Regions from separate parts of the Salipaludibacillus sp. HK11 genome, predicted to be linked through region 2. Evidence: riboswitches for the same ligand, from Rfam matches in the RefSeq annotation. Region 2 holds a riboswitch; each other region holds the start of a gene.

Region 1 (4,277 bases), 2.4 Mb from region 2:
CTGATGTTGATCAATTGATGAAAGAGCGAGATGAATTTTTTGTCATCGGTGGGACGACACTTTATGAACAACTTCTTCCTAAAGCAGAAAGATTGTACATAACAAAAATTCATCAATTCTTTGAAGGAGATACTTTCTTTCCTGAAATTAGTGAAAAAGATTGGGAAATCGTATCTGAAGAACAAGGAATTGTTGATGAGAAAAATCAGTATTCGCATACGTTTCTTATCTATGAAAGAATATAAAAATAGAAAAAATTCTTCAGGAGACAATCTTGGAGAATTTTTTAGTACAATCTTTGTTTCTCCTTGCATATGAATGTGGGGAGGGGGAATCAAAATGAAAGTATTTCGCACCACGCGGCCTAGCCGTAAGAAAAAAGGACCTCTTCCTTTTCGTTATGTATTAATGATTTCGTTTATCATTTTCATTATCTTAACAGTCCAGGGGCTGATCATCGTAGAAAAAGGTATCAGACCGACATTGATGGCGATCGCAACTACTGAGACGCAAAGAATTGGTACATTAGCTATCAATGATGCGATATCTCGTCATATCCTTGAGGATACGGAATTGGAGAATCTTGTCGAATTTGATCGAGATGAAGACGGGAAGGTCATGTCTGTTCAATACAATCAAGTTATATATAATCGGGTGTTACAAGAGACTACGAAACGTGTGCAGAATTATTTAAATGATATTGAACATGGACGAGTGAAGGATCTTCGTATTCCGAATGAAGTCGATGTCCATAGCGAAGGAGCGACATTTTCTGAAGATGGAATTATTCATATGATTCCTTTAGGTCAAGCGACTAACAACGCACTACTCGCACACTTAGGACCTCGAGTTCCTGTTCGTTTATCAGCGATTGGAGATGTGCAGCCGCAACTGAAGGAGAACATTGTATCTGTTGGAATTAATAATACGTACATGAGTATCTCGATAGAAATTGAAGTCGATGTTAAGGTTGTTATTCCATTTGCGACAAATACGGAAGTGGTAAAAACATCGATTCCTGTAGCAATGGTATGGATACCTGGAGAAGTTCCAGATTTTTATAGTGGACCGGGTGGTGAAGGTGGAATGACGCCAGCTGTCATCCAAAGACCAGAAGAAGAAGTTAGTGAAGATTTCGATATGGAAACTGACAGAAATATAAGCAATTAGATCCAAAAATAAAACAGTTGAAAAGAAAAGAATCTTTTGATATGATAAGTTTCGGATTTGTAATTAAATAAAGAGTAAATACCTCATTTACGGTGAGGTAGAGGCGCAAAATGCAGAAGTAGGAAACGAGAGTTTGGACGACGATGACCGTTTCTGAAAGGGAGTTTTGCCGAAGTTATTATGTTCTGTCCGGGATATAATAGCTGGGGTTACATTAAATAAATGTAACACTGTCACTAAAGGGAAACCTTAGTGGAGTACTACTTCAGTTGATGGGGAATCGACATCTTGACTTCATTATGAAGCGGCAAGGGAAATTTCCTTTGTCGTTTTTTGATGGTTAGGAAACGAAAGATTTTTGAGTGGTGGATAAGTTTTGGGTATCATAGTCATAAAAGAGACTATGGACACGTTGCGAAATTTGTCGGAAATTGTTATGTGTCAGAAGGATTGAATTATATATCGAATTGGCTGTCTATTTGTAGCAATGTAACGATTATCTGTAGGAATTAATTTATTTTTAGGAGGATCCAAATGGAGGAACATGGTATTTTAACATTATTACCACCGGTTTTAGCGCTTGTAATGGTGATTATCACCAAACGAGTATTGTTATCTCTTGGGATAGGAATTGTTGTTGGAGCATTGATGATAAACCAATCAGAAGAGTTATTTCTTAATGAAACAATATCGCAAATTTTCACTATTGTTGCAGGTATTTTTATTTCTGAGGGTGGAGTAAATACTTGGGAATTTTACATTATTTTGTTTTTATTAATCCTTGGTATGATTGCAGCACTTATTACGGTGACAGGAGGTAGTAGAGCTTTTGGCGAATGGGCATTGACAAAAGTCAAATCGCGAATAGCTGCTCAGTTTGTTGCAGGGTTCCTAGGGATCATTATCTTCATTGATGATTACTTTAACAGTCTGACCGTTGGGAATGTTAGTCGTCCCTTCACAGATAGGCATAAAATCTCAAGAGCAAAGCTAGCATATGTTGTCGATTCAACAGCTGCACCAATTTGTGTTATTTCTCCAGTTTCAAGCTGGGGGGCATACATTATTACGATTATTGGTGGAATCTTAGTTACCCATGGGGTTACTCAATATGAAGCCCTTCAAGCCTTTTTGTTCATTGCGCCGATGAATTTTTATGCGATCTTTGCAATCTTGCTCGTTTTTGCAGTAGCATATTTTAAGTTGGATATAGGTCTGATGAGAACGCATGAGGAACGAGCTCAGAATACGGGTGAACTTGTAGATAAGGAAAAGGGGCCAGTTCCAGGTGATAGCGAAGATGCAATCCCTATGGCGGATGGTAAAGTGGCCGATTTAATTTGGCCGATCGTTACACTTATCATTGCAACAGTCCTGTTTATGGTGGTTACAGGTATTCAGGGAACAGAGGAAGGCCAACGATCATTACTAGCTACGTTTGAAAATACTGATGTTGCTGCAGCATTGTTGTATGGGGGATTAATCAGTTTAGTAATGACGATTGCCATTTCATTATTACGAAAACTTCCAATGAAACATCTAGGACTTGGATTATGGGCAGGTGTAAAATCGATGCTTCCTGCCATCTATATTTTATTATTCGCTTGGACAATCATTGAAATCATTGGTGATCTAGGAACGGGTGAATACTTGGCCTCATTGGTTGATGAGCATATACAATTAGGGTTCCTTCCTGCTTTACTGTTCCTTATTGCTGGTTTTATGGCATTTAGCACAGGTACGTCATGGGGGACGTTTGCAATCATGCTTCCGATTGCAGGGGAAATTGCAGCGATAACGGATATTACGCTTATTCTACCAGTATTGGCTGCTGTACTTGCCGGTGCGATATTTGGAGATCATTGCTCACCTATATCTGATACGACGATCTTATCCTCAGCAGGTGCAGGTAGTCATCATATAGATCATGTGCTGACACAACTACCCTATGCACTAATTGTTGGGGTGATAGCAACAATTTCGTTTTTAGCATTAGGTTTCTCTGGAAGTGTTTGGATTGGATTATTAGCTGGGGCTGTGACGTTTGCAATAACAATTCTTATCCTAAAAACAGTCATTGTGAGATTATATCAAGCAGCTTAGCAAATAAGAATAATTGGGACACTTATATAATATATACCGAAACTCTTTGACAATTGTCAGACAATTATAATAAGATGGCAAAGAGCGAATAAATATTAAAATATGAAAGAGAGGAGTTATGACTATGAATAATGGACGGGAACAATGGGCCACGAGAATGGGCTTTATTTTAGCCGCAGTTGGTTCAGCGGTAGGTTTAGGAAATATCTGGCGTTTTTCGTATGTAACAGGCGATAGCGGTGGAGCGGCCTTTTTATTAATTTATGTATTATGTATTTTTCTTGTTGGACTTCCGGTATTGCTAGCTGAATTCTCAATTGGTCGACGAGGGCAGTCGGATGTGGTAGGCTCGTTTAACAACATAGCCCCAGGAAAACCTTGGGTAATCGGTGGCGTACTAGGTGTTGTGACATCATTCTTGATTTTATCTTTCTATGGAGTTATTGCAGGTTGGGTCGGTTACTTCCTGTTTAGTTACTTAACCGGTGCCGCTGGAGCGGTGGGGCAAGGTGGATATGAAGATTTCTTCGTAGACTTTATCGGAGGAGCAGGAGGACCTGTTTTCTGGCAATTCCTTTTCATGGCAATCGTTATTGGCATCGTATTTTTCGGTGTTAAAAAAGGAATTGAGCTTTCTAACCGTATTTTTATGCCTTTATTAGCATTAATTTTAATTATATTGGCTGGTTATAGTTTAACACTTGACGGTGCTGGAGAAGGATTAAGATTCTTATTTACTCCAGATTGGAGTGCTTTTGGAGATCCAAATGTTTATTCGGCCGCGATTGGTCAAGCATTTTTCACTCTTTCATTAGGTATGGGTGCGATGATTACGTACGCAAGTTATTTACCGAAAGATACGAAACTTCCAACTGCTGCCGGTGGAGTTGTAGTACTTGATACGTTATTTGCGATTATTGCAGGTATTATGATTTTCCCAGCTGTGTTTACGTTTGGGCTAGACCCTGCGAGTGGGCCAGGTTTAATCTTTATCACGTTGCCTG
Region 2 (4,277 bases):
AATTGATTTTGGAAAGGAGTGGTCTAAGTGACCCACCAAGATGAAAGCAAGATTGACCATCCTATTTCAGAAGACATCCATGAAAATGAGCGTTGTCTAAAAAAGCGAGTTGGTATTGGTGAAAGTTTTGACGTAGGTGTTAGAAAAATATCTGTCCTCGATAAAGAAGTTCAATTTTATTTTGTAAATGGATTGTGCGATATTCAATACATTATTGAATTGTTAAAAGAACTAATGTTTCTTGATGCGGTTGAACAAAAAAAATCTAGTGTAAAAGAGCAGATTTTAAACCGGCTAACTCATGTACAAGTAGAAGAAGTAGGTACGCTAGATGAAGCCATCGTAGAAATGTTATCAGGGTTAATTTTTATTCTCATTGAAGGAGATTCCAAAGCCCTTGTGATTGATGTGAGAAATTACCCTGGGAGAGGCCCTGAGGAACCTGATACCGAAAAAGTTGTCAGAGGAAGTCGAGACGGTTATACGGAAAATATTATTGAAAATACTGCATTGACAAGAAGAAGAATCCGCGATGAACGATTAAGAAACGAAATTATGCGCGTTGGCCGTCGATCTAAAACTGATATCAGTGTTACTTATATTAAAGGCATCGCGGATCCGAAACTTGTGAAAATTGTTCAGAAAGAGTTAAAAGGCATTGATATCGATGGATTAACCATGGCTGATAAGGCTGTTGAAGAATTTGTAGTTAAACAAGGATATAATCCATTTCCGATGGTTCGCTATACCGAAAGACCTGATGTGTGTGCAACTCATTTATTGGAAGGTCACGTCGTTTTATTTATCGATGCATCTCCAAGTGTGATTATTATTCCAACAACGTTTTTTCACCATGTACAGCATGCTGAGGAATATCGTCAAGCACCGATGGCGGGGACTTTTTTTCGATGGGTGAGATTTTCAGGGATTCTATTTGCTTTATTTATTTTGCCATTTTGGTTGTTAATGGTACAAGAACCCGAGCTTCTTCCCGATGCTTTCGACTATATTGGTCCTTCAGAAGATTCGAATGTACCGGTATTTGGGCAGATTGTTTTAGCAGAGTTAGGAATAGAATTATTAAGGATGGCGGCGATCCATACACCTTCTCCATTAGCAACAGCATTAGGACTTGTTGCTGCTTTGTTAATTGGAGAAATTGCAATAGAAGTAGGACTGTTTATTCCTGAGGTAATTCTCTATGTTGCGGTTGGCGCGATCGGAATGTTTGCAACACCAAGTTATGAATTGTCAGTTGCATTAAAAATACTACGACTCGTTCTTCTGTTTTCGGTGGCGCTATTCAACGTCCCAGGGTTTGTCCTAGGTACAGCGGTACTGTTTATCCTGCTCGTACGATCAAAAACCCTAGGGGCGCCATATATGTGGCCGTTCCTACCTTTTTATCCAAAAGCGTTATTTGATATTATTTTCCGGCAGGCAGTACCAATTAAACGGAAGAGACCGAGTATTGTTCATCCGCAGAATGTAACGAAACAAGATGGTTAATAAATTTTCTAATGTATTCGTATGTTAGTTGCATGATGGATAAGAGTGTGATATTGTAAAAAAATAAAATATGGTATAAGATAAGTTATAATGTAGGTAGAGGTGCAAAAAGAATTAGTAAATAGCCTGAGTAAAAGGAAACGATGATGGCTATTGAAAGGTCAATTTGCCGAAGTAACTAAAGCAACTTACTTTAGTTTACTGGGGTGTAGTTAAATAAACTGCTCACTGTCACTGCAATTTGTAGTGGAGCACTAACCTTGATGGATTGCCGGAAACGGAACTCCCAAAAGGGAAATGAGTGTGATTCACATTCATTTCTCTTTTTCTATTGTTCAAGTGTGAGTAAGGTTACAAGGAGTGGGTATATATGGGGTTATATGGAACAAGTAAGATTAATCAGGAGGGTCATTTAACAATTGGTGAAGTTGATGTCACTACTTTAGCTGAACAATATGGCACACCTCTTTATGTATATGATGTGAAAGATATTCGTAATAGGGCGTCAGAGTTTCATCATGCGTTTGAAAATCAACAAGTGCAGTATCAAATAGCTTATGCTAGTAAAGCTTTTAGTTGTATTGCAATGATTGAATTGGCCGATGAACTAGGATTAAGTTTAGATGTTTGTTCAGGTGGGGAACTCTTCACTGCATTGCAAGCTGGATTTCCAGTAGAAAAAATTCATTTTCATGGAAATAACAAAACACCAGATGAACTTGAAATGGCTGTGAAAGAAGAGATAGGATGTATTGTGGTTGATAATTTCACAGAATTATCTTGGCTTATGGGTCTAACGGAGACGTTGAATACAAATATCGACGTATTGATTCGAATTACACCAGGTGTAGAGGCCCATACACATGACTATATCTCAACAGGACAAGAAGATTCGAAGTTTGGCTTTGATTTGAACAGTGGTCAAGCGAAAAGAGCAATAAAAATGATTTTAACGCATTCCCATTTAAAATTGAAAGGTGTTCATTCTCATATTGGCTCACAAATTTTCAATGCAGAAGGTTTTGAGGAGGCAGTTAAAGCGATTTACTTATCGCTAGCAGAATGGAAACAAGAATTGGACTATTATCCTGATGTATTGAATGTAGGTGGAGGATTTGGCATTCGTTATGGAAAGCACGACCACCCACTTCCTCTGCATGAGTATATTGATAAAATGGTGATGGCAGCAAAAGAAGAAGCCGGAAAATTAAATATGCCTGTGCCAGAAATTTGGATTGAACCAGGAAGAGCATTAGTAGGAGAAGCGGGCACAACGTTGTATCGAATTGGTTCGAGAAAAGATATTCCTGGGTTAAGAACGTATATTTCTATTGATGGTGGAATGACTGATAACATTCGACCGGCATTATATCAAGCTGAATACGAAGCTATTTTAGCTAACAAAGCCGATCAAGAAAAATCAGAAGTTGTTTCTATTGCAGGCAAATGCTGTGAAAGTGGAGATATGCTCATTTGGGATTTGGCATTACCTCCAGCTATTCAAGGAGACTTACTTGCCGTATCTTCAACAGGAGCTTATGGCTATTCGATGGCAAGTAATTACAATCGTATTTTACGTCCAGCGGTTGTATTTGTGGAAGACGGTGAACATCATTTGGTTATTGAACGTGAGAAGTTTGAAGATTTAATACGACATGAACGTTCCTACAAGCAACTTATTATGCAAAAAGGATTAGACACACAGATAGGTCAAAATTAACCTCGAAAAATCGAAGGAAATAGAGCGGTTTGATTGTTTTGTTTCCTTCTTTCGTATTTCTCGTGTAAAATAGAAACAATATACATAATTTAATTGAAAAAATGGAGGTAATAATGATGAAAAAAGGTACAATTGCTTTTGAAAATGGTGAAAAGATTGAGATTGAATTTTTTGCTGATGAGGCACCGGGAACGGTAGCTAACTTTGAAAAATTAGCGAACGATGGTTTTTATAATGGTTTATCTTTCCATCGAGTGATTCCAGGTTTTGTCGCTCAAGGAGGATGCCCTGAAGGAAATGGTACAGGGGGACCTGGTTACACAATTAAGTGTGAAACAAAAGGGAATCCACATAAGCATCAAAAAGGAAGTCTTTCAATGGCTCACGCTGGTAAAGACACTGGGGGAAGTCAATTCTTTTTAGTACTTGAACCACAGCCACATTTAGATGGTGTTCATACTGTATTTGGTCAGGTAACAGAGGGGTTAGATATTCTTCCAAGGATTAAAGCAGGCGATCAAATGTCAGAGGTTAAAGTTTACGAAGCATAAAATATGTCCAAAAACGTTCAAATTCTCATTTGGACGTTTTTTTTGAGCAAAATGAAGAACAAATGAAACATCTTGTGATACACTATACAAAATGAATAAACCGTTCCTTCGGGGTAGGGTGAAATTCCCAACCGGCGGTGATGAGGCGCAATAGCCTTTAAGTCCGTGACCCGTTGCTTATATTTAAGCAACGGTGGATTTGGTGAAACTCCAAAGCCGACAGTATAGTCTGGATGGGAGAAGGATATGACGGTTGAAAAAGATGGTTATCTAGGAGAAGTGTGTCTTATGACATTTACTGTTCCTAGAATCACTCTTTTTTACGGAGAGAATTGAATTTTGGTTTTCTCTGTAAACTTTGAGCATCTTTTTCTGCACAAATCATATTCTGAAACTATGTCCTGAAGGGAAATTCCTTTTAGGGCTTTTTTGTTTTAAAAAAAATTGAGTTAAATTACAATTTTTTATCTCAGTTTGATTGATGACTAGAAGTATAC
Region 3 (4,277 bases), 960 kb from region 2:
ACCGACGACCCATGACTCGATCAGAAAGGGACTTGTGCGTTTTCCTGCATCAGCAATAGGAGCTGCACTTGCAGCTGGATCGGTTTATTTCTTAGGTGAAAGTCCGCTGACCTATACAATTGCAGCCACTTGTACCATTATACTTTGTCAAAAGTTTAAATTATACGAAGGTACGCTAGTGGCTACATTAACATCCGTTGCTATGATTCCTGATTTACAAAATTATTTATTACTTTCTTTTCTGATCCGATTAGGAACAACTTCGATCGGTATTACCGTTTCTACGTTAGTAAATGTCCTTATTTTACCTGCAGACTACTTGGACAATATCGAGCTAAGGAACCAACAACACATCGAACAAATTAAAAAAACACTGAACGAATCTTTTCAGCGTCTTACATCTATCCGTGACCATCATTATAAGAACATGGGAACTTATGAGAATTTGAAACGGAACATCGCTACGACAGATCAACTTCTCCAATTTCAACGAAAAGAACTTCGGTATCACCGCTTTAAGATAAAAAAATATCGGCGTTTTTCAATAGAAAAACAAACGACTCAATTTCTTCATAGAGCCGTCTTACATTTTGGTAACCTTCAATATTTACCGAAAAACCTCTCATTTACTGAATATGAACAAATCTTATTGAAAAGGGCTGAAAGCGAATTTGGATTATTGCTTACTCATCTAGACTTACCTATTCGAGATAGTTATTTTCAGTTTATTGATGAATTAAACAACCATCTGCGCTATGAATTTTCTCGTTCAAGGCCCTCCGCGGTCCACAACCAAGTTGAGTACGATCATCAATTAAGTGGAAAGGTTATTTTATTCTATGAATTATTAGCAATCCACGATTTGTTAGAAGATCTCCATCATCATGTCATAGCTAAGTCAGTTCATAATTGACATATTACTTCATGTAAGAATAAAGGAATGGTCATTTTTCTCAACCATTCCTTCTACTTTATTGAAAATTAATCATCATCTTCGTTTTCTTCTTAAATATCTCCTCAACATTGACCATACCTTTATCATAAGAAGTACTTTGGGGATTCTAAATCGCATTGCACATCACTCCAAGCATGCATATATTATAGTTACAACTCCGCTGATAATGCCATTTCATTTAATAGTCTCATCTAAATTCATTAAACTTATAACAGAACAATTTTAAGTTTCTTTATCTGAAAGGAAATCTAAATCAATATTTTTCTTCTTTTTTAATATCTTTTTTATTATCAATGGAACTAAAAAAGCAACGACAAACATCGTACCGGTAATAATAAACATTAGTGGACTTAATTCTACAAAAGATGCCCCCAAAAAGTTAAAGGCTAAAGTTCCAGGAATTATACCGATCATCGTAGCAAAAATATATTTCTTAAAACTAATTCTCGAGAGCGCTGATAAGTAGCTAACTAAATCAAAATTAATCACCGGAATTACTCGCAAGGCGAAAACATAGAAAAATCCCTTCTCTTCGATTTTTTTTTGAATGGTTTCGCCTCTTCCCGTCCATTTTTTTCGTCTAATATTTCTCCCTAAATAACGCACGGCAAGAAAAGATATAATAGCGCCAGATACTGAACCAACATACGTTACAATTGGGCCAATTATTGGTCCAAAAGATAAGCCTCCAACAACCCCTAAAATCGAGGCAGGAAAGAGTACAAAAGGTCTTAGACTAAATATTGCAATAAATATTAGTGGTGCCCATATTCCAAAAGATAATATAGTTAATTGAATCCGTTCAGGATGAAGATCAATATGTACGTAATTTATATAGAGCATTAAACTCACAACAAACAAAAAAGCAATAATTTTAACGATCATTTTTTTAGGCATCTCTTCGGTGAACTCCTTTATAACATCTATAACCGTTCTGAAAAACAATTCCTTAATCTAGCTAACTAGAAACAATTGGATTATTATGACCCACCATTTAATAAAGAAGTCTCACAATAACTTAATTCTTAGTTTTCATATTACAGTAAAAATCACCCGCACTCAACGAAGGTGTTCTATTTTGAAACTTATATTTACGATATAACAGTTCCTTTACAAATCATGTTTATATTTTATGTTGCATATAAAGAAAAAGTTTGTTATGGTTAGTTCAAAGTTCATATCATTTACTTCAATATATTTGAAGTGAGTAGAGGTGCAGAAATCATTAGTACATGACTTGAGGAGTATGAGCTCTGTTGATAGCCATGAAAAGGGATTTTTGCCGAAACAACGAATGGCTCAAACATTTGTTGTTGGGTCTGTTATTGAATAAATGCAGGACTGTCGTATAGTCAATAGACTGTATGGAGGGCTATCTCACGCTGGATTACCGTTTAATTACACTATTCTAGCAGCAACGAGACCCTCGTTGCTGCTTTTTATATTTTGTAATAACGGTTGTACAAGCGATTTAGCTCTATTCAAGAACTTCATCCGTTTAAGGCGGAAATAATTTGAATAGAGGTGCTTCACATGAATTTCGGACATATTTTAACTGCCATGGTCACCCCTTTTGATCAAGATGGCAATATCGATTTTCCAGCAACGAAAGAATTAATCCAACATTTATTAGCTAATGGTTCTGATGGAATTGTCGTAGCAGGAACAACAGGTGAATCTCCTACTTTAAGTATTCAAGAGAAAGTATCTCTTTACGAATTCACTGTTGAAGTAGTTGACGGAAGAGGTCCAGTCATTGCAGGAACAGGAACAAATAGTACGAGAGCAGCTATTGAGTTAACTGAGTTGGCTACAAGAGCCGGTGTCGATGGTGTCATGCTCGCAACACCTTATTATAATAAACCAAGCCAAGAAGGTATGTATGCGCATTTCAAAGCTATTGCCGCAGCGACTCCGCTTCCAGTTATGTTGTATAACGTACCTGGCAGAAGTTCAGTCACTTTGCTCCCTGCTACAGTTATCCGACTATCAGAAATTAAAAATATCGTATCTATTAAAGAAGCAAGCGGTGATTTAGACGCTATGTCAGAAATTATTGATAAAACGTCTGATGATTTCACTCTTTACAGTGGGGATGATAGCTTGACATTGCCTATTTTATCTATCGGTGGGAATGGCGCTGTTTCCGTGTCATCTCATATTATCGGTAACGAGATGAAGGACATGATTACAGCACATGAAAATGGTCATGTAAAGTATGCAGCACAACTTCATCGTCAACTTTTACCAGTAATGGACGTCATGTTTAGTGCTCCTAGCCCGTCACCAGTAAAAGCAGCTTTAGAAATGTGTTCAATTAAAGTTGGATCTGTTCGATTACCTCTAGTTTCTTTAACACCAGAAGAATCGCAGAAAGTCCATCATATAATCCGGCATAAGATATTTTCTTCTGCTGTGTAACAGAAAGCAGGCCTTCATTTTTTTGAAGGCCATTTATTTTTTATTTATTTTGAGATCAATTTTAGAGTGTATTCTGTCTAAAACTCGAGTGTTATAAAGAGAAGATTGCGAATCCCTTGCTGATTCGGAACGTTTTTCAATTTATATTCCTCGAACGTTCCGAGTGCCCCGTTATGCCCCGTTGATTCGGAGCGTTTTTCAATTTAGATTCTTCGATCGTTCCGAATCCCTCGTTGATTCGGAACGTTTTTCAATTTCGAATCAACGAACTGTCTGAATACCTCATTGATTCGGAGCGTTTTTCAATTTCGACTCCGCGAACGGTCCGAATCCCTCGTTGATTCGGAGCGTTTTCCAATTTAGATTCCTCGATCGTTCCGAATCCCTCATTGATTCGGAGCGTTTTTCAATTTCGACTCCGCCAACGTTCCGAATGCCTCGTTGATTCGGAACGATAACGAAAGACTGAAAGCGTTGGGCACGGAAAGAGTTCGCTTTTAGTCGATCGAGTGTTTTCTGTAAAAATTGTGTGAGTAATTGTTTTTTTGATCCCTTTTATATTCACATCTTAGTGCTTTATGAATAATTCAAGAATTATTAGTTCTCCCATTTGTTCCTAAAAAGAACTTTCAATTTATTAGATGCAGACAAACAAATTTGTTTCGTCTCCTCTTCTGTCATCATAAAATGTTCTGCAGTTATCATTATAGGAGTTCTCTGATGGACTGTTAACCTTCCATACTGACGAAGATTCGATTCCTCAACTTCACGAAAATAACGAAAGACTGATTTTTCAGGTTCAGGAAGCCGCTTGATTAGTTGATCACGCTGCTCAAAATAGCTATCTTTATTAAAGTGATCCATAAACCTCTCCCCTTTTGATCGTATTAATTCAATTTTC

What was found. Region 2 has a riboswitch for lysine ahead of lysA (diaminopimelate decarboxylase). Riboswitches for the same ligand answer to the same signal wherever they lie in the genome.
Region 1: linked by a shared signal. The riboswitch ahead of ACM26V_RS12815 (Na+/H+ antiporter NhaC family protein) and the one ahead of lysA (diaminopimelate decarboxylase) in region 2 are both predicted to bind lysine.
Region 3: linked by a shared signal. The riboswitch ahead of dapA (4-hydroxy-tetrahydrodipicolinate synthase) and the one ahead of lysA (diaminopimelate decarboxylase) in region 2 are both predicted to bind lysine.

What each region holds. Positions count from the first base shown of each region.
Region 1 is NZ_CP181045.1:2,630,848-2,635,124, reverse strand. Features, by position in the region: gene ACM26V_RS12825 (dihydrofolate reductase) at 1-245, shown strand, start outside; gene yunB (sporulation protein YunB) at 340-1,170, shown strand; lysine riboswitch at 1,261-1,441, shown strand; gene ACM26V_RS12815 (Na+/H+ antiporter NhaC family protein) at 1,705-3,273, shown strand; gene ACM26V_RS12810 (sodium-dependent transporter) at 3,398-4,277, shown strand, end outside.
Region 2 is NZ_CP181045.1:198,319-202,595, forward strand. Features, by position in the region: gene ACM26V_RS01215 (stage V sporulation protein AE) at 1-44, shown strand, start outside; gene ACM26V_RS01220 (spore germination protein) at 28-1,509, shown strand; lysine riboswitch at 1,599-1,775, shown strand; gene lysA (diaminopimelate decarboxylase) at 1,880-3,229, shown strand; gene ACM26V_RS01230 (peptidylprolyl isomerase) at 3,346-3,780, shown strand; FMN riboswitch at 3,881-4,029, shown strand.
Region 3 is NZ_CP181045.1:1,162,489-1,166,765, reverse strand. Features, by position in the region: gene ACM26V_RS05885 (FUSC family protein) at 1-913, shown strand, start outside; gene ACM26V_RS05880 (TVP38/TMEM64 family protein) at 1,178-1,852, opposite strand; lysine riboswitch at 2,156-2,338, shown strand; gene dapA (4-hydroxy-tetrahydrodipicolinate synthase) at 2,489-3,376, shown strand; gene ACM26V_RS05870 (hypothetical protein) at 3,974-4,240, opposite strand.